DNA from 2 places in the Clostridium sp. CM027 genome. Region 2 is predicted to be linked to the other one. Evidence: riboswitches for the same ligand, from Rfam matches in the RefSeq annotation. Region 2 holds a riboswitch; the other holds the start of a gene.
The links. Region 2 has a riboswitch for lysine ahead of KTC92_RS15825 (aspartate kinase). Riboswitches for the same ligand answer to the same signal wherever they lie in the genome.

Region 1: it holds a riboswitch for lysine, as region 2 does, so the genes downstream of both, KTC92_RS10745 (hotdog fold domain-containing protein) here and KTC92_RS15825 (aspartate kinase) in region 2, are expected to answer to the same signal.

Annotation. Positions count from the first base shown of each region.
Region 1 is NZ_CP077725.1:2,263,186-2,272,952, reverse strand. Features, by position in the region: gene KTC92_RS10765 (RND family transporter) at 1-1,463, shown strand, start outside; gene KTC92_RS10760 (hypothetical protein) at 1,506-3,833, shown strand; gene KTC92_RS10755 (hypothetical protein) at 4,181-5,275, shown strand; gene KTC92_RS10750 (cysteine-rich small domain-containing protein) at 5,314-5,571, shown strand; lysine riboswitch at 5,677-5,857, shown strand; gene KTC92_RS10745 (hotdog fold domain-containing protein) at 6,059-6,439, shown strand; gene KTC92_RS10740 (3-keto-5-aminohexanoate cleavage protein) at 6,598-7,422, shown strand; gene atoD (acetate CoA-transferase subunit alpha) at 7,471-8,124, shown strand; gene KTC92_RS10730 (3-oxoacid CoA-transferase subunit B) at 8,126-8,791, shown strand; gene KTC92_RS10725 (L-erythro-3,5-diaminohexanoate dehydrogenase) at 8,804-9,767, shown strand, end outside.
Region 2 is NZ_CP077725.1:3,333,823-3,343,589, forward strand. Features, by position in the region: gene KTC92_RS15810 (class I SAM-dependent methyltransferase) at 1-497, shown strand, start outside; gene KTC92_RS15815 (S-ribosylhomocysteine lyase) at 490-942, shown strand; gene KTC92_RS15820 (hypothetical protein) at 926-1,054, shown strand; partial or broken gene KTC92_RS18595 (cysteine synthase) at 1,053-1,196, shown strand; lysine riboswitch at 1,253-1,424, shown strand; gene KTC92_RS15825 (aspartate kinase) at 1,609-2,808, shown strand; gene rfbG (CDP-glucose 4,6-dehydratase) at 3,028-4,101, opposite strand; gene KTC92_RS15835 (NAD(P)-dependent oxidoreductase) at 4,114-5,079, opposite strand; gene KTC92_RS15840 (glycosyl transferase) at 5,111-7,240, opposite strand; gene KTC92_RS15845 (sugar phosphate nucleotidyltransferase) at 7,237-7,974, opposite strand; gene KTC92_RS15850 (polysaccharide biosynthesis protein) at 8,373-9,344, shown strand; gene KTC92_RS15855 (undecaprenyldiphospho-muramoylpentapeptide beta-N-acetylglucosaminyltransferase) at 9,357-9,767, shown strand, end outside.

The DNA of each region.
Region 1 (9,767 bases), 1.1 Mb from region 2:
ATATATTCTTAGGGCAAATTTCTTATGTAACAAAGGCATTAGCAGCAGTACTTCAACTTGGTGTAACTATGGATTATTCAATATTTTTACTTCATAGATACGATGAGGAAAGAGAACTTATGCCAAATGATCGTATAGGGGCAATGGGTGATGCTATAGCAAATACCATGGTCGCTATATCCGGAAGCTCACTCACAACTATAGCAGGTTTCTTAGCATTATGTACCATGCAACTTGCATTAGGTAAGGATATCGGGCTAGTAATGGCAAAGGGCGTTTTGCTTGGGGTTATAACTACGGTAACAGTATTGCCTGCATTGATTTTAGTGTTTGATAAACCTATTCATAGATTTAGTCACAAAACCATATTACCTGAATTTGATAAAACATCAAAACTGGCTACCAAACACTATAAAGTAATAACTATAGTATTTTTACTTGCATTTATACCAGCTATTTACGGAAATAACCACACTAAGGTTTATTATAACTTAGATGAATCGCTACCAAAGAATTTGGATTCTATTGTGGCAACAAATAAACTAAAGAAAGATTACAATATGACTTCGACACACTTTATTGTAATAAATGATAAGCTTGAAACTGATAAAGTTAAGGAAATGGTAAAGAAAATAGAAAAGGTAGATGGAATTGACAAGGTACTTGCTTCAGATAAGTACTTAGGACCACTTATTCCAGAAAGTTTTATCCCAGAAGATATTAAAGCCATTGTTCAAAAGGGCGGATATAAACTAATAATGGCAAATTCTAAATATAAGGCAGCTACAAAAGAAGAAAATGATCAGATAGATGAAGTAATTAAAGTTACAAAACAATATGACCCGAAATCAATGGTTTCAGGAGAAGGACCTCTTACTAAAGATTTGACAGAAATAGCGGATGTTGACTTTAAACATGTTAGCATAGCATCTATTGGCGCAATATTCGCTATAATACTTATAGTGTTTGCATCTGTATCTTTGCCAGTAATTCTGGTCTTAGCTATACAGCTCGCAATATTCATAAATATGGCAATTTCATGTTATATGGGAAATGTGATTCCATTTGTAGCATCTATAGTTATTGGAACTATACAGTTGGGGGCTACAGTTGACTATGCAATATTACTGACAACAAGATTTAGAGAAGAAATGAGAAATGGATACGAGAAAAACAAGGCTATGGAAATCGCAGTTAAGGGCTCTGCTAAATCTATTGTAACCAGTGCATTAACCTTTTTCGCAGCTACTGCAGGGGTAGCGATCATTTCTGACATGGAAATGATAAGTTCACTATGCACAATGATGGCAAGGGGAGCAGTAATAAGTATGGGAATTATCCTTTTTGTTCTTCCATCTATACTATTAGTAAGTGAAAAATTAATAATAATTACGAGTAGAAATTTTAAATCTAAAACACAAGCAAGTAGTGAACTAAAATCAGAATCACAATCAGAAAATTAAGAAGAACTTTTGAAAGCAAAACTATAGGGGAGATGTATTAACGTGAAAAATAAATGTATGTCAAAAAGATTATTAAGTATCGTGTTAATAGGTGCATTAGTTATTCCAAATATGACTTATGCTACTGAGTTAATTCAAAAGGATGAGACTGTTTATGTTACGTTAAATCAGCAAGGGGAGGTTAAAGAAAAAATAGTAAGTGATTGGCTTCACTCTAACGAGAAAAATATTGAAATTCATGATAAATCTATATTAAAGGATATAAAAAATGTAAAGGGTGAAGAAAAACCAAATGGTATTGGTGAGAGTTTAAATTGGAAGATAAGTGGTAATGATGTCTATTATAGAGGTACTACTGATAAAAAACTACCTATTGATGTAAATGTTAAATACTTGCTTGATGGAAAAGAAATTAAACCAGAGGATTTGGCAGGTAAAAGTGGAGAAGTGAAAATAAAAATTGATTATAAGAATAATGAAAGCCGTATGGTTAATATTAAAGGGAAAAACAGAAAAATATATACTCCATTTAGCACTGTAACTGTACTAGATTTGCCAATAGATAATTTTAGAAATGTTAAGATTAGCGGTGGGAAAATGATTAATGATGGGAATAATCAAATAGTCACTTTCATTTCTCTTCCAGGTATGAAGGAAAGCTTGGATTTAGAAAAGACTACTTTAGACTTAAAAGAGAATTTAGAAATTACTGCACAGGTAGAAAACTTTGAAATGGGTCCTATAATGATAACAGGGACGCCAGAACTTCCTGATATGGAAGAGTTTAAAAGTGCCTCATCTTTAGGGGATTTAACTAAAGGCATTAATAACATACAAGATGCTAGTACCAAGCTAGCTGAGGGAACAGGCAAATTAGACCTTGGTCAAAAGGCTTTAGCTGATAATATGACATTATTTAATGGTGGAGTAACTAAGCTAGGCGTTGGGGTTTCAGGATTAAATACTGGTATGATAAAGATTGGCGACGGTACAAGTGCAGCACAAAGTGGTGCTCAGAAGGTGGCAGGTGGATTAAAAGCATTTGAGGCAGGAACTAGAAAACTCGGTAGTGGAGCACAGCAGTTTGGATCAGGTACAGTAGAATTTGCTGCAAATTCAAAAGCATTTGCAGATGGAGCAGGTAAGGTAGCATATGGAACAGATAAATTAGTTGCAGGTTCTAAAGGGCTATCAGATGGAGCTAATAAGTTAGCTGAAGGGACTAATACAGTGTCGGCTAAAATGGAATCACTAAGTGAGGGACTAGATACAATGGTGAATTCTACAGGGGATCTACAGCAAGGTCAAAAAAAAGTAACAGATGGTGCAGAGCAAAGCTTAGAAGGTATAGATAAACTAAAAAAAGGTAAAGAGTCAGAGATAAAAGCTACTGATTCTTTAATATCAGGAATTGAAAAATTACAGGGACTTATTGGGTTCCTTGGGGAAATTCCTGGTACAGGTGAAATAGCAGGAAATTTAAATGGTGGATTAGAAAATGAAAAAGGGGGCCTTGTAGCTTTAAAGGATGGCGGCAATGAATTGTTACAAGGATTAAATGAACTTGAAGAAGGCATAGAAAAAATCAAAACTTGTTCACAGCAGGTAGATACAGGTATGGGCCAGCTTCAAGAAGGACAAAAAAATGCAGTGTCAGGGTCAAAAGAATTAGCTAAGGCCACAAAACAAATATCAGATAAAACTGGTGAATTAGCTAATGGAGCAGGAGGACTTGCGCAAGGCACAGAACAATTAGGAACAGCTGCAGGAAAGCTTAAAACTGGTAGTCGGGGACTCATAGGTGGAGCAAATAAGTTAAATAATGCAGCTGAAGACTTAAGCGCAGGAACAAAAGTTATGGGAGAAAACACTAATAAATTAGTGGTAGGATCTCAAAGCGTGGCAGATGGTTTAACAAAATTAAATAATGATGGGATAAAACCATTAACACAAGGATCAAGTAAACTAAATTCAGCGGTGGGTGAACTTTCTGTAGGGTCAGGAAAATTAAAAGAAGGTGCCAATAAATTAGCAAATGGAAATAAAGAATTAGATAAAAATATGAAAAAATTTGATAAAGAGGGTATTCAAAAGATAAGTGGCGAAATTGACAGCAAAATGGGAGATGTGCGAGATATTATTGATGTGAAAGATGAACTTGTAAAAATATCTAATAATTATGGTACATTTTCAGGTGTAGGTGATAAGATGGATGGTAAAGTTAAATTTGTTATGAAAACTGATGGGATAAAAGTAAAGACTGTGGCAACTAAAGAAGATAAAAAAGTTGTAGAGATAAAAGAAGAAAAGAAGGGCTTTTTAACATGGGTAAAGAACATATTTAGCAGTAATGATCAAATGAAAAAATAATAAATCTAAAAATGAAGGTAGATACCGATTTAAATCGGAATGTAGAATTTATGGAAAGTATCTATAACAAATGCGAAAATAATTTCAAAAGTAATAAAGGGCGTTAGTTTAAATTTAAACTAATGCCCTTTATTACTTTTGAACGGATAAACCAATGTTAATATTTACAAAAAATTCATAATTAAAAGATAAAATAAACATTGTATATTTTTAAATTGTAAACATATAAATAACAGTGTAAAACACAAAAGAATCCAGTTGATACACTAATATAAGTGGAGTATAATAATCTAAGTTTCAATGATTTAAAATAATAATTATTATGAATTTAAATGAGGAGCAAAATTATGACTGGCCATAAAAAAATAACGAAAAAAAAATTAAAGTTACTCATTGTAGCGATGTGTTTATCGCTAAGCATATTGACACTGAGGGCTTATTTAAATAAAATCAATAGAAATTCGAGTAAAAATATAGAGACTATATCTAGTAAAGATGCTGAAATTAAAAGTAAGGATCAAAATGCAAAGCTAACAAAGATAGCATTCGAGAAGAATAATAATGTTTATCTTTATGATGAAATAAATGAACAGATTAAATCTTTAGGGGATAATTCAAATTCAAAAGATCTATTACAACTTTCTCCAGATAAAACAAAAATAGTATTTAGATCTTTTAATGAAGAAAAAGAAATAAATCCCCCACATATAATTGTTTATGATATTAAAACTGAAAAATCAACAGAGATTGATATAAATAATAAAGACGTTCAACAAATTATTGAACTCAAGTGGATAGATAATGAAAACATTTTGATTACGGGTCATATTAATCCGTCAGCTTCAGGTTATGCAATATATAACATAAAAAACAAATTGGAGTTAATATCATGCGTTGGTACCATAAGAGATATTATTATAAATAAAAAAAGCATCCTTTATAGCGTTACACCTCATATATTTCCAAAACCTAGGGCCAATTTATATATTAATGGTAATAAAATTTTTGAAAGTATAGAGGATAAGGAAGAAATATATGATGGAGTGATATCTAAAGATGGTAAAATGCTTGCCTTTAGAAGTTGGCTTTCAGATTCAAAGAATTCGAATGGTGAAGTAAGTGCTTATATTAATGTAGCTAAAATTAATAATGATGGAAAATCAATAAGTGATTTAAAGAAGACAAGCATAAATAGTGACATAACTGGAGATTTAAAATTTGATGATAAAAATAATATAAATATTATAGGGGACAAATTTATATATAAATTAGAAGCAGGCAATATTATTAAGGAAAAAAATAATTTGCCAAAGCAAGCAGAACTTTCTGCTGCGCAACTTAAAAAATTTAAACAAATTTTGAACAAGCAATTCCCCGAAGAATCTATTTTAGAGCAAACAATATTAGAAGATATAGATATATATAATGTGGTAACTTTTTAGAATTCGGAACTAACCTAGAAATTAAAGGAGGGTTAAAAATGAATAATAACTATAAATTTTTTAAAAATAAAGATTGCGAATATTTCCCATGCCATCAAGTTAAAGATGATGAAAAATTTAATTGTCTATTTTGCTATTGTCCACTATATTTTCTAGAGGAGTGTGGTGGAAATGGGAAATTCGTAAGTGGTGTTAAAGATTGCTCAATTTGCATGATTCCACATTCTGAAAATGGATATGAGTATATAGTAAGCAAGATAGTGGAAGTAAACAAAGCAAAAAGAAATAATAACTAAGAAAAAGTATTTTTTACTAAAAAAGTATAATTTTAAAAAAACATTGCATTTGAAACGTTTACGTATTATAATTAAGTAAGAGTTAAAAATAAAATTTAATAGTTTCACATAAATAGAGGTGCAGATAAAGAGGTAATTTTTGAATGATAAGGATATGAACATCCAATATCAAAAATGAAGTATTTGTTTGCCGAAAGAATATTTTGGTTCTTCAATTTATTCTTGGGGATAGAAAGTAGTATTTCTATCACTGCCATAAGAGTTCTTATGGAGAGCTATTTATGTAATGAAAAGATGTTTTTTCATTGCATTAATAGACCTAGTACTTTGGTTAATTAAGGCGCTGAAAAATCAGTGCCTTTTTTTATTTCAAAATAAATTAACATAAGGCATTTTCTAAAAGATACACAACACAGATTTGTTGTTTTTTACAAAATTCCTAAAAATTACAAAATGAATAACTACAATAAACGAGGAGGAAAATAAAATGAAGTCTTTAATAAGGTTAAGAATGAGTGCACATGATGCACATTACGGTGGAAATTTAGTAGATGGAGCAAGAATGCTTCAATTATTTGGGGATGTAGCTACAGAACTTTTAATTATGAACGATGGTGATGAAGGATTATTCAAAGCATACGATGCTGTAGAATTTTTAGCACCAGTTTATGCAGGTGACTATATAGAAGCTGTTGGAGAAATAGTGAAGGTAGGGAATTCATCAAGAAAAATGATTTTCGAAGCAAGAAAAGTTATAGTACCAAGACCAGATATAAATGATTCAGCTTGTGATGTATTAGAAGAACCAATAATAGTTTGTAAGGCAAGCGGAACTTGCGTAGTTCTAAAAGAAAACCAAAGAAAATAATATGCAAGAGAATTAATGTAAACTTTTTCACCTAGTGGTTAATATTTTAGTTGCTAAATAAGTTTGTGCAAAATTATCATAATATACATAACTTATCATAAATATTATGGTAGATAGTAATTATTTTTGCACCACGAAGCACTATAAGGAGGTAGCACATGGAAAAATTAATAATTACTGCAGCTATATCTGGAGCGGAAGTTACAAAAGAACATAATCCAAATGTACCCTATACTGTTGAGGAAGTGGCAATAGAAGCGGAAAAAGCTTATAAAGCAGGAGCTAGCATCATTCATTTACACGTAAGGAAAGATGATGGAACACCTACTCAAGACAGGGAAAGATTTAGAGCTTGTATTGAAGCTATTAAAGAAAGATGTCCGGATGCAATTGTTCAACCATCAACAGGCGGAGCTGTCGGAATGAGTAATGCAGAAAGATTACAACCAGTTGATTTAGGACCAGAAATGGCAACCTTAGATGCAGGTACTTGTAATTTTGGTGGAGATGATGTATTCGTAAATACTGAAAACACTATTAAAGAATTTGGTAAAAAGATGATTGAAATGGGTGTAAAACCAGAAATTGAAGTTTTTGATAAGGGCATGGTAGACATGGCAATAAGACTTCAAAAGAAAGGTTTTATAAAAACACCAATGCATTTTAACTTTGTTATGGGTGTAAATGGTGGGATAACTGCTTCGCCAAGAGATTTAGTATTTATGGCAGGAAGCGTGCCAGAGGGAAGTACTTACACTGTATCAGGTATTGGTAGATTTGAATTTCAAATGGCAGCTGTGACTATTGTAATGGGTGGTCATGTAAGAGTTGGATTTGAAGATAATGTGTATATTGAAAAAGGTATACCAGCTAAATCAAATGCAGAATTAGTAGAAAAAGTAGTTAGACTTGCGAAAGAACTTAACAGAGAAATTGCCACTCCACAAGAAGCAAGAGAGATATTGGGTTTAAACAAAATATAAAACTGATAATTGTTATATCTTCAAGATAAATAAGAGGAGGTAAAATAAATGAATAAGGTTGTATCTTTAGAACAAGTTAGGCCATTACTCAAAGATGGAATGTCAATAATGATAGGTGGATTTTTAGCCTGTGGAACACCTGAAAAGATGATAGATCTATTAATAGAAACAAATGTAAAAAACTTAACTATAATAGCAAATGATACAAGCTATGTAGATAGGGGCATAGGAAGACTTGTAGTAAACGGTCAAGTTAAAAAAGTTGTGGCTTCTCATATAGGAACAAATGCTGAAACGGGAAGACTTATGACAGAAGGAAAAATGGAAGTAGAACTTGTGCCACAAGGAACACTAATTGAAAGAATAAGAGCAGCGGGAGCTGGGCTTGGTGGAGTGCTTACCCCTACAGGAGTTGGTACTATGATAGAAGAAGGAAAACAAAAACTTACAATAGAAGGAAAAGAATATCTATTAGAGCTTCCAATTAAAGCAGATTTAGCACTTGTTTATGCAAGCGTCGTAGATGAAATTGGAAATGCAGTTTATTATGGAACAACAAAAAACTTTAATCCAATTATAGCTACTGCTGCAGAAACTGTAATAGTAGAAGCTGAAAAAATTGTTAAAATTGGAGATTTAGATCCAAATAATATTGTGACTCCATGTGTATTGGTTGATTATATTATAGGGGAGGCTAACTAATATGATTACAGATAGCAAGATTGCAAAACAAATTATTGCAAAAAGAATTGGTAAAGAATTAAAAGATGGACAACTTGTTAATTTGGGCATAGGGCTTCCAACATTAGTTACGAATTATATTCCAGAAGGCGTCCATGTTACTCTCCAATCAGAAAATGGAATGGTTGGAATGGGAGCTTCTCCAGCAAAAGGAGAAGAAAACAAGGATGTAACTAATGCAGGTGGTCAATTTACTACAATACTTCCTGGCGGAGCATACTTTGATACCGCAATGTCTTTCACTTTAATAAGAGGAGGACACGTTGATATGACTGTTCTTGGAGCATTGGAAGTAGATCAGGAAGGAAACTTAGCTAATTGGATTGTGCCAGGCAAAATGGTTCCTGGTATGGGTGGAGCAATGGATTTAGTAGTAGGAGCCAAAAAGGTTATTATTGCAATGCAACATACAGCTAAAGGGACTCCTAAAATATTAAAAAAATGTACGCTGCCATTAACAGCAAAGGCACAAGTTAACCTTATAGTTACAGAACTTGGAGTAATGGAATTTACTGAAAAGGGACTTGTACTTACTGAAATTCATAAAGATACAACAGTTGAAGAAGTTAAATCACTTACTGAAGCTGAATTAATAATATCAGAAAATCTAAAAATAATGGATGTATAGGAGGAAGTTATTATGAACAAAGGATGTAAATACGGAACTCACAGGTCACTTGAACCAAAAGGTGCATTGCCACAACCAGCAACTAAAATATCAAATGATATGAATATATTTGATAATGAAATTTTAATTGATGTTCAGGCTTTAAACATAGACTCAGCTAGCTTTACTCAAATAGAGGAAGAAGCAGGACATGACATTGAAAAAATAAAATCTAAAATCATGGAAATTGTAGCTGAAAAAGGAAAAATGCAAAATCCTGTAACAGGTTCAGGTGGAATGCTTATTGGAACAGTTGAAAAAATAGGCGAAGCTTTAAAAGGAACAACAGATCTTAAAGTGGGAGACAAAATCTCTACATTAGTTTCACTATCATTAACTCCTTTAAAAATAGAAAAAATTGTTGATATCAAACCAGATATCGATAGAGTTGAAATAAAAGGAAAAGCTATTTTATTTGAAAGTGGATTATATGCAAAACTTCCAAAAGACATGAATGAAAATCTAGCATTAGCAGCATTAGACGTTGCAGGAGCGCCAGCTCAAGTTGCTAAACTTGTTAAACCAGGTCAATCAGTTCTTTTACTAGGCGCAGCAGGAAAATCAGGAATGATTTGCTCTTATGAAGCAGTTAAAAGAGTAGGACCAACAGGAAACGTTATAGGCATTGTAAGAAATGAAGAAGAGAAAGCGAGATTAAAAAGATTAGGTCTAAAAATGCAAATAGTTATTGGAGATGCTAGAAACGCTATTGATGTAATGAACACTACTCTAGAGCACAACAATGGATGTGAAGTAGATGTAGCAATAAATATGGTTAATGTTCCAAATACTGAAATGTCATCAATTTTACCAGTAAAAGATGACGGAATAGTATACTTCTTCTCAATGGCTACAAGCTTTACAAAAGCAGCTCTTGGAGCTGAAGGTGTAGGTAAAGACGTTACTATGATCGTAGGAAACGGATACACTAAAGGAC
Region 2 (9,767 bases):
GATTTTTATCCTTAGCGCTGGCCTTAGATGCAAGCATTGTGTTTTCTATAGATCAATCAGTAAATATGCTTAAAGAATCCAAAAAATTAATGGAAACTAAAAAATTCGATAATGTATATCCAATAAAATCCTCCATAGACAACTTGGTTTTGTTTGATGAATCTGTAGATGTGGTCTTCATTAATATGGCTCTTCACCATGTGAGCGATGCTAAAAAGGCTATTGAAGAGATGCACAGAATAATTAAAAAAGGTGGGACTTTAATAATATCGGATGTAGAAGAGCATAATGGGCAGTGGGCAAGGACTGAAATGTTTGACGAATGGCTTGGTTTTTCAAATAATCAGATGGAAGAGTGGTTAACTGGCGCAGGGTTTAATATAGTAAACATTGAGAATACAGATTTAAGATGCAAAGGTTATTCTAGCAAAGGCGAATATACTGAAACTGGCATTTTCATTGCAGTAGCAAATAAGGAGGTAAGGGTAAATGATTAAGGTTGAAAGTTTTTCATTAGATCACACAAAGGTTGTGGCACCTTTTGTACGAAAATGTGAGGTAAAGATAGGCGAAAAGGGTGATAAAGTAACAAAGTTTGACTTAAGATTTATGCAACCAAACAAGGAGTTTATGAATATATCAGCTATCCATACTTTAGAGCATTTGCTTGCTGGATATATGAGAGAAGTAATGGACGGAATTATAGACATTTCACCTATGGGATGTAGAACAGGTTTTTACATGATCGTATGGAATGATGTCAGTGTAGATAGGGTTATAGAAGCCCTAAATTATGGATTGAAAAAGGTGATAGAAACAGAGGAAATCCCGGCAGCCAATGAAGTTCAATGTGGAAATTATAGAGATCATTCCTTAAATGGTGCAAAAGAATATGCAAAATTAGTTCTAAGTAGAGGTCTTAGCAGTGAGATATATAAATAGTATATTAAATATTATAGGAAATACACCACTTATTAAGCTAAATAATTTGGGTGTAAAAGAAGGTGTAAATATCTTCGCAAAACTGCAGCCATCAATTAAGGATACAATGTAAAGAGGGGCTATTTGTAGGCAGTTCTTTAGGGACTGCCATAGTATCTGCAATAAAACTTGGAGAATCCATTGAAGGTGGGAACATTGTTGCAATACTGCCTGAGAGGGGAGATAGACATTTTAGTAAGAACATCTGTAATTAATGCTTGTACTTATAAACATACTGTGATAATATAATAACTAATTTAATAAGTAAACTACCTAGGGTAGAGGTGCTGTATCTAAGAGTACTTGTTCGGAGCTGACAGGCTAAGATGAATAAGAAAAGGAGCTATGGCCGAAGAAAATGTATTTGGTGAAATTATTTTCTGAGATTGCATATAATATATGTAAAATTGTCACTGATTTTTCAGTGGTGAGCTACAAGGTACACGAAGTTTGTATAAAAACATGTATTTTATGCAGCAAAGGTGTTCCTTTGCTGTATTTATTTTTTTTGGAAGCAATATATAAAGTTCTAAATTTCACCGAAGGTGATAAATAGCACCGAAGGTGATAATAGCACCGAAGGTGATAATAGCACCGAAGGTGATAAATAATAGGAGTGATTTAATTATGGCAGTAGTTGTTCAAAAATATGGAGGTTCATCTGTAGGAACTACAGAGAAAATTAAAGGAATTGCACAAAGTATAGTAAAGAGGAAAAATGAAGATACAGATTTAGTTATAGTAGTATCTGCTATGGGGGACACTACAGATGATTTATTATCTCTATCAAAAGGTATAGGAGAAAAACCAGATAAGAGAGAATTGGATGTTCTATTATCAACAGGTGAAATAATTTCAAGTGCACTACTCGCCATGGCAATTAAGGGACTTGGATATGATGCCATAAGTTATACTGCATACCAAATTGGGATTAAGACTAGTGGACAATATGGTAAAGCGTTAATTGAAGATATACACGGTGGCAGGATTAAAAAAAGCTTAAAAGAAGGCAAAATCGTAATAGTTGCTGGATTCCAAGGAATAAATGGGGAAGGTGATATTACAACACTCGGCAGAGGTGGATCTGATACTACTGCAGTTGCTTTAGCTGTGAAGCTTAATGGCAGATGTGAAATATATACGGACGTTTCTGGAATATATAGTGTAGATCCTAGAGCATACAGCGCAGCTAAAAAATTAGATGAAATAGAATATGAGGAGATGCTCGAGCTAGCAAGTTTGGGAGCTCAAATAATGCATTCAAGGTCTATAGAACTTGCTCAAAAATATAGCATACCTATATATGTAGGGCTTAGTAATAGTGATATTAAAGGAACTGTAATTAAGGAGGTAAAAAATATGAATATGGAAAATAAGCCAGTAACAGGAATAGCAACTAGTGATGAGGATGTTGCAGTAACACTTCAGCGTATACCTAAAGATGTGAATATATTGTCTACTATATTTGAAGCTATAGGAAGTAAAAGAATCAATATAGATATGATAAGTCAAACATCACCTATAGATGGAAAGGTAAGTGTATCATTTACTATACCTAAAGAAGGCTTAAAGGATAGTTTAGAAATTATAGATAACTTAATAGCAGATAATAAAGTTATAGTTGATGAAGAGATAACTAAATTTTCAGTGGTGGGGCTAGGCATGAAGACAACCTCTGGAGTAGCGGCTAGAATGTTTAGAGTTTTTAACAAAAACAATATTGAAATTAAAATGATTACTACATCAGAAATAAGAATTACTTGTGCTATTAAAACTGGAGATAAATTAAAGGCTATAAAGGTTGTTGCAGAGGAATTTAATCTATAAATATAACATGTTAGACGATAGTTAAGTATTAAACATAATTTACCTAAAGGCTCTTTAAAGTACGACCCTGATAATAATTTTTAAGAGAAGCCATTTTGGACTTCTCTTAAAAATTGTAATATTTTATAAATATTATCTGATTGGAAAGATTATTTATTCTTTTTTTTAGAACCCTAAGTTTCACTCCATATTGATATTAATGCACCTAGAATGAGAGCTCTATCTACAATAATCATTAATTTGAGATTCGCATATATCAATCACCTTTTCATCCTTATATTTCCTATACCACTCTACAGTCTTTTCTATTGTCTCATCTATGCCCCACCTAGGCTTAAAATTTAAACAGAATCTAGCCTTGCTAATGTCAAGACTTAGTAAGCTTGCTTCATGGAATGAATCTCCCTTAAGGATTAAAGGTTTCCAGCTTCCATTGCCCCACTCTTTGACAAGTCTTCTGACAACCTCCTGAACCGTAATGACATTTTGAGCTTCAGGTCCGAAGTTCCAAGCTCCAGAAAACTCCACATCTTTTTTTAATATTTTTGTTCCTAAAAGTAAATATCCGTATAATGGTTCAAGGACATGCTGCCAGGGTCTTACAGCACCTGGATTCCTAAGCAAAATCTCTTCATCATTTTCTAGTGCCCTGATGCAGTCTGGTATAATTCTATCGATGGCCCAATCTCCACCTCCAATTACATTACCTGCCCGTGCTGTTACAATTATTTTTTCATGATTTTTATACTCAGCTGTATTAAAAAAAGAATTTCTATATGAGGAAACCAAAAGTTCAACGCAACCCTTACTAGAACTGTACGGATCATAACCACCCATGGGATCTATTTCCCTGTAGCTGTACATCCATTCATTATTTTCGTAACATTTATCACTAGTGATAATAACTAAAGCTTTTGTTTCTTTACTGGCCCTCACCGCTTCCAATACATTTACAGTGCCCATAAAATTCACCTCATAGGTCTCTTTAGGGTTTTCATAGGAGTACCTAACGAGTGGTTGTGCTGCAAGATGAAAAACTATCTCTGGTTCATAGGTCATAAAAACTTCATTAAGATGTTTGCTATCTCTTATATCTCCTCTTATATCAACAATATCATTGCTAATTTCAGATAAAACGAAATTGCTTTTGACACTGACGGGATCTAGTGCATAACCAATAACATTTGCTCCTAATTTTTTTAACCAAATAGCTAGCCATGATCCTTTAAAACCTGTATGACCAGTTATTAAAACATTTTTATTTTTATAATTATTTTCAAGGTCTTTTAACATTTTTTTCACATCCTATGGTAAATGCTTAATCCACATATCTTTATTTTCTTCATACCACCTTATTGTTTTAACAATTCCATCCTCAAGGCTTATTCTAGGACTCCAGCCTAATTCAGTATGGATCTTACTTATATCCGCACCAGGTGACCACATTTCATTTTTTCTGTATTTTATTGTCCCATATAAGGGGACCCTATCTGTTTTAATATTTTTAAATATAAGATCTATATAGTATTTTAAAGGAAAAAGACTTCCATTTGCTATATTGAAAATATTGCTCTTTAAATTGCTTTTAGCAGACATAACCAATCCGTCAATTATGTTTTCAATGTAGCAGTAATCACGTAATTGTTCACCAGATGTTAGTCTTACCTCCTTATCTTCCAGTATTGACAGTATTATATGACAAAAAATCTTATGTCTCTCTTCTCCCTCCCCAAAAATACCAAAGGGCCTTAAGGTTATAATATCTATATTATTTTCTCTGGCAATCTGATGAGCGATTATAGTTGCACTAGCTTTAGAACTTCCATAGATGCTCACAGGTTCTGGATACATATCTTCCTTCATAAGATCTTTCCTATCTCCATATTCAGCACAGCTACCCATATTAACGAATTTTTTGCAGTCGGTGTCCTTCAATGAATTTAAAATATTAATCATTCCTAAAATATTAATATTTGCAGCTTTAATATATTCTTTTTGTGCTGAGTTTACACCATAAGCTGCTAAATGAAATACTATTTCAGGGCATATATCCTTGATGCAAGTTTCAATTTTTTTACTGTCAGTTATATCAATCTCATAGATTGATATATTTTTTAACTGCTCTTCCAGTCTCCAGGTTTGGCTGCTCTGTCTTCCTATAATAGATACCTCTGCGCCTTCATTCAATAACCTCTTAACTAGGTGAGAGCCTATAAATCCAAATCCACCAGTTACCAATATCCTCTTACCAGCAAGACTAACCTCTTCCATATACTATACCTCCAGGTTGAAAGGTTTACATTTACGATTGAAATCTATACAGGTTCTTAGCGTTAGTGACCTCTTCTTTACTAAATAATTCTTTAAGATCCACAAGGCCTGATGACTTTAATATTTCCATTGATTTGCATAAAGCATCTAAATATGGAATATATATATTATCGATTATTTCTTTGCTAAAAATCAAAGGATCTAGCTTCCATAAGTCAAAGACAGATTCATCAAATATTTTCATACTGCCAAAGTGATAAACCATAAGTTCTCGATCATCAATTAAAACAGTATTATTATCGTTGTAAACTTTGTAATCATTGTTAATAATTAGATTCCATGGAGCTGCATCTATACCTAGGTCATCTAATATTTTTATGCTATAAAATAAATTTGGAACCTTATCTAGATATTTCTGATCTCCCCATCTCTCCATTATAATATCAGGTTTATCTGAGCACCACTCTATACATTTTTTCTTCCACCAATTTAAAATAGCTAGACTACTTTTCCTGTTTCTAAAACCTAAAAAGCCTGCCTGAAAATGTCCATGTACCTTTTCAAATTCGGGACAATCCCTCTGAGGACAAATTAGTGTATCATAATCCTTCCATTGCTTGAAGATCGCCATCGGATCAGAAAAAAAGAATATATCTGCATCACAATAAATAACTGAATCTATAGCATATTTATCTAAAATATAAAGGACCAACGGTGCTTTAAGCGACCAACAATATTCCTGCATATTTCTGGTTTCTTTAACATGAAGTAATTCCATATCCTCTACTTCGCTAACATTAATAATAATCGTATTTTCAAGCTTCAGATTACTTAATACAGAAAAAGAAATTTCATCCATACAGCAGATGAATAAATTAAAATTATCGATTTTATCCTTCAGCGAAGAATAAAGTGACATACTTTGCAATAAATATGCCTTACTAGTTATAGTACAAAAGCTATAAAAATCGTTATAGCGGGCCATGGCTAACGTCAGATCTGAGTATTTAAATAATGTCTGGGCTTCTTTAGAATCAGATTTATTAAATAAACCCTCTACTTTTTCATTAAGATTGTTTCTTATAACATTGATTGTATTCCTTAGACTTTCAATATATGGGATATAAATATTGGACTTAATTGCAGAACTTATTTCTAAATAATTAAAAGTCCATAAGTCATAGTCATTTTCGTTAAATATTGAAAGACATGCAAAGTGATATGCTATTAACTTATCACCTTCAATAAAGACTTCATTATCCTTTGAGGTAATATTGAAATTATTATTATAAATTGTATTCCATGGTGCAGCATCTATTCCAAGATTTCTTGAAATTTTTACATTTGAAAACATTCCTGTGATTTTATCAAGATATTTCTGATCTCCCCATCGTCCCATTTCAGAGTCAGGTTCCCCGGAACACCATTCAATGCATTTTTGATTCCACCAATTAAGACAATTCAATCCTTGTATATCCTTTTTAAAACCTATGAATCCTGCTTGAAATTTTCCATATATTTTGTGAACCCATTCAAGATCCCTTTGGGGACATAAAAACACTGAAGCTTCACCCCATTCATCAAATACCATCTGTGGATCTGAGAAGAAAAATATATCACTGTCACAGTATATTATTGAGTTTACGCTGTAATTCATAAGCACGTAGCGAATAACAGCTGCTTTCAATGTCCAGCAATATTCATTTGTTTTTCTCGTGTTTTTTACAGCGAGCAGTTGCTGGTCTTCCACTGTATTCAAATGAATAAGAGAAGCATTTTTGAGATTCATCTTTGAAAGGGATGAATAGATAATATCATCAATACAGCAAATCCATAGATGAAAATTTTCACTATTCCTCTCAAGTGAATAGTAAAAAGTTAAGGTCTTTATTAAATAATCCTTGCTAACTATTGTACAAAAGGAACATCTTTGTTTGTATTCTTCTATATCTGATTCTCTATAGTCTTCAATATCTTCTTCTTTATTTTCTTCTTCATATTCTTCTTTATATTTTCTACTATCTTTGTCTTTGCTTTTTTCATCCTTTTTATTATCTTTTTTTATATCATGATTTTCATTTTCATGTTTATTAAACCGAGATTTCCCCTTAGAAAAAAATGCATAAATTGCGTCCATATCCTCCTTATTTATTTTACTCACTTCCATGTCTCATTTGCATAAATTAGATCTTTATTAGTATCAATTGCCGTCCAATAACCTTTGAAACTATAAACCGCCAATTCTCCACTTTCTACAAGGTTTCTCAATGGACCCTGTTCAAAAATGCATTTATCGTCATCTTCTATATAATTAAAAACTTTTTTATTCATTACAAAAAAACCTCCGTTTATTATGCCATCCAATTTTGATTTTTCGTCAAAGGTTGTTGCAATACCATCCTTTTCAGTTAGAATTCCATATTGGCTCTTTCTTTCTACTCCAGTAACTGTTACCGCTTGTCCTTTTTCATTATGGAACTTTAGTAAACTATTTATATTAATATCAGATAATCCATCGCCATAGGTCAACATAAAAGTATCTTCATTAATGAATTTTTCAATTTTTTTAATTCTTCCACCAGTCATTGTATCAGTTCCTGTATCAACAAAAGTCACCTTCCAGTTAGCAGGCTTATTAAAAAAAGAAATATTATTACTGCCTAGTTCTTTGGTGAAATCAGAGTTTTTCCACTCATAATTCCAAAAATATTCTTTTATTTTATCACCACCAAAACCTAATGGAAGAATAAAGTCATTAAAGCCATAGCTTGAATAAATATTCATAATGTGCCATATAATTGGTTTCCCAGAAACTAAAGCTAATGTTTTCGGAATAGTTTCTGTAGATGACCCTAATCTGGTCCCTTTACCTCCACATAATATAACTACTTTCATATTTACCGCTCCTCATTTTTATCACTTCTTCAATATCTCCGAAGTATTGAATATTTCAAGCGAAAATCACTCCTTGATCTAAAAATCTAATAATAGTTGCATAATTAAACTACATCTTCATCATCTAAACGCTTATCTTTATATTACTAATAACTCGATATTTGAAATTATAATATATTTTGTACTATATTATTCATTAGGATTTAAGTTGTTACAATATATTTAGTACTACTTAATCCGTCTACTTTAAGGGGATATAGCCTACAATAGGGTGCAGTTCACAATATACAAATCAATTTTTAGTTGCGGAGTCTTTTTTTATAAAAATAAATGTTGTAACATAGTTGTAACATATGTTTCTTATAATGAAAATATAGGAAACGCATGGAGGGAATATTATGAAAAATAAAAAAATACTGATTGTTGGTGGCACTGGCTCTTTTGGTAACGCGTTAGCTCATAAGCTTCTAGAAATGGAAGTTAGACAAATTAGAATTTTTGCTAGAAATGAAGCGAAAATGATTGAAATAAAAAGGACATTATCAGATAAACGTGTAGAAATAGTATTAGGAGATGTTAGAGATAAAAAACGTTTATTAGAGGCGAGTAGTGATTGTGATATTATTTTCCATTTAGCAGCTCTAAAGCACGTACTAATTTGTGAAACAGCACCTAATGAAGCTATTCTTACTAATGTTATAGGTACTAACAATATAATTGATTGTGCTAATGCTAACAAGGTAGCAAAGGTAATTTATATTTCAACAGATAAGGCGGTAAACGCAAATTGCACTTATGGATGTACAAAATTGTTAGGAGAAAAATTAATGTTGGCTGCAAACCAAAATTCTATATTAACTAAATTTATTGTTTTCAGATGTGGCAACCTTTTAGCAAGTGAAGGTAGTGTAATCCCATTATTTAAAAAACAAATTAGTGAAAAACAGACAGTAACGCTTACAGATAAGGATATGAATCGCTTTTTTATTAATATTCCTAAGGCTTGTGAATTATTAATTGAGTCTGCAATTCGTGGTGCTGGAGGAGAAATTTTTATAGCACGAATGCCATCGTTATGGATTTATGATATTGCAAAGTATTTAGTATATAAATATGGATTAGATGAATCAATTATTGTAGTGACTGGACTAAGGCCAGGCGAAAAAAATAATGAATGTTTAGCAACGCAGGAAGAAACAAAACATATTTACTGTGTGAATGATGAACTGTACATTATTGAAGCTGAGGACAGGCATTCTTGGATCATAAACGACTTTATTAAGAAAGATAACAATTTCTTATATCATTCTCAAGATGCGGTCATAAGTTATGAGCAAACTGTTGAATTTTTAAAAGCAGCTAATATTTAAAGGAGGATTTAAATGAAAATTGTTTTAACTGGTGGAGGAACTGCTGGACATGCTATGGTTAATAAAATTCTAATACCATTACTGAAAAATGAAGGTTTAGAAGTTGTGTATATAGGTTCTGGACATGGTATAGAAAAAGAAATGATTGAAAATCAAGGATTAGCTACTTATCATGCTATTAGCACAGGTAAACTTCGTAGATACTTTTCCCTGAAGAATGTAACAGATATATTCAGGGTTTTAAAAGGAATCTATCAATCGTATAAGATTATTAGGAAAGAACAACCGACCGTTGTTATGTCAGGTGGAGGATTTGTTTCGGTACCTGTTATTATAGCAAGCTGGGTACAACATATTCCATCTGTCATTAGGGAAACCGATGTTACTATTGGACTTGCTAATAGGATTTGCATGAAATTTGCG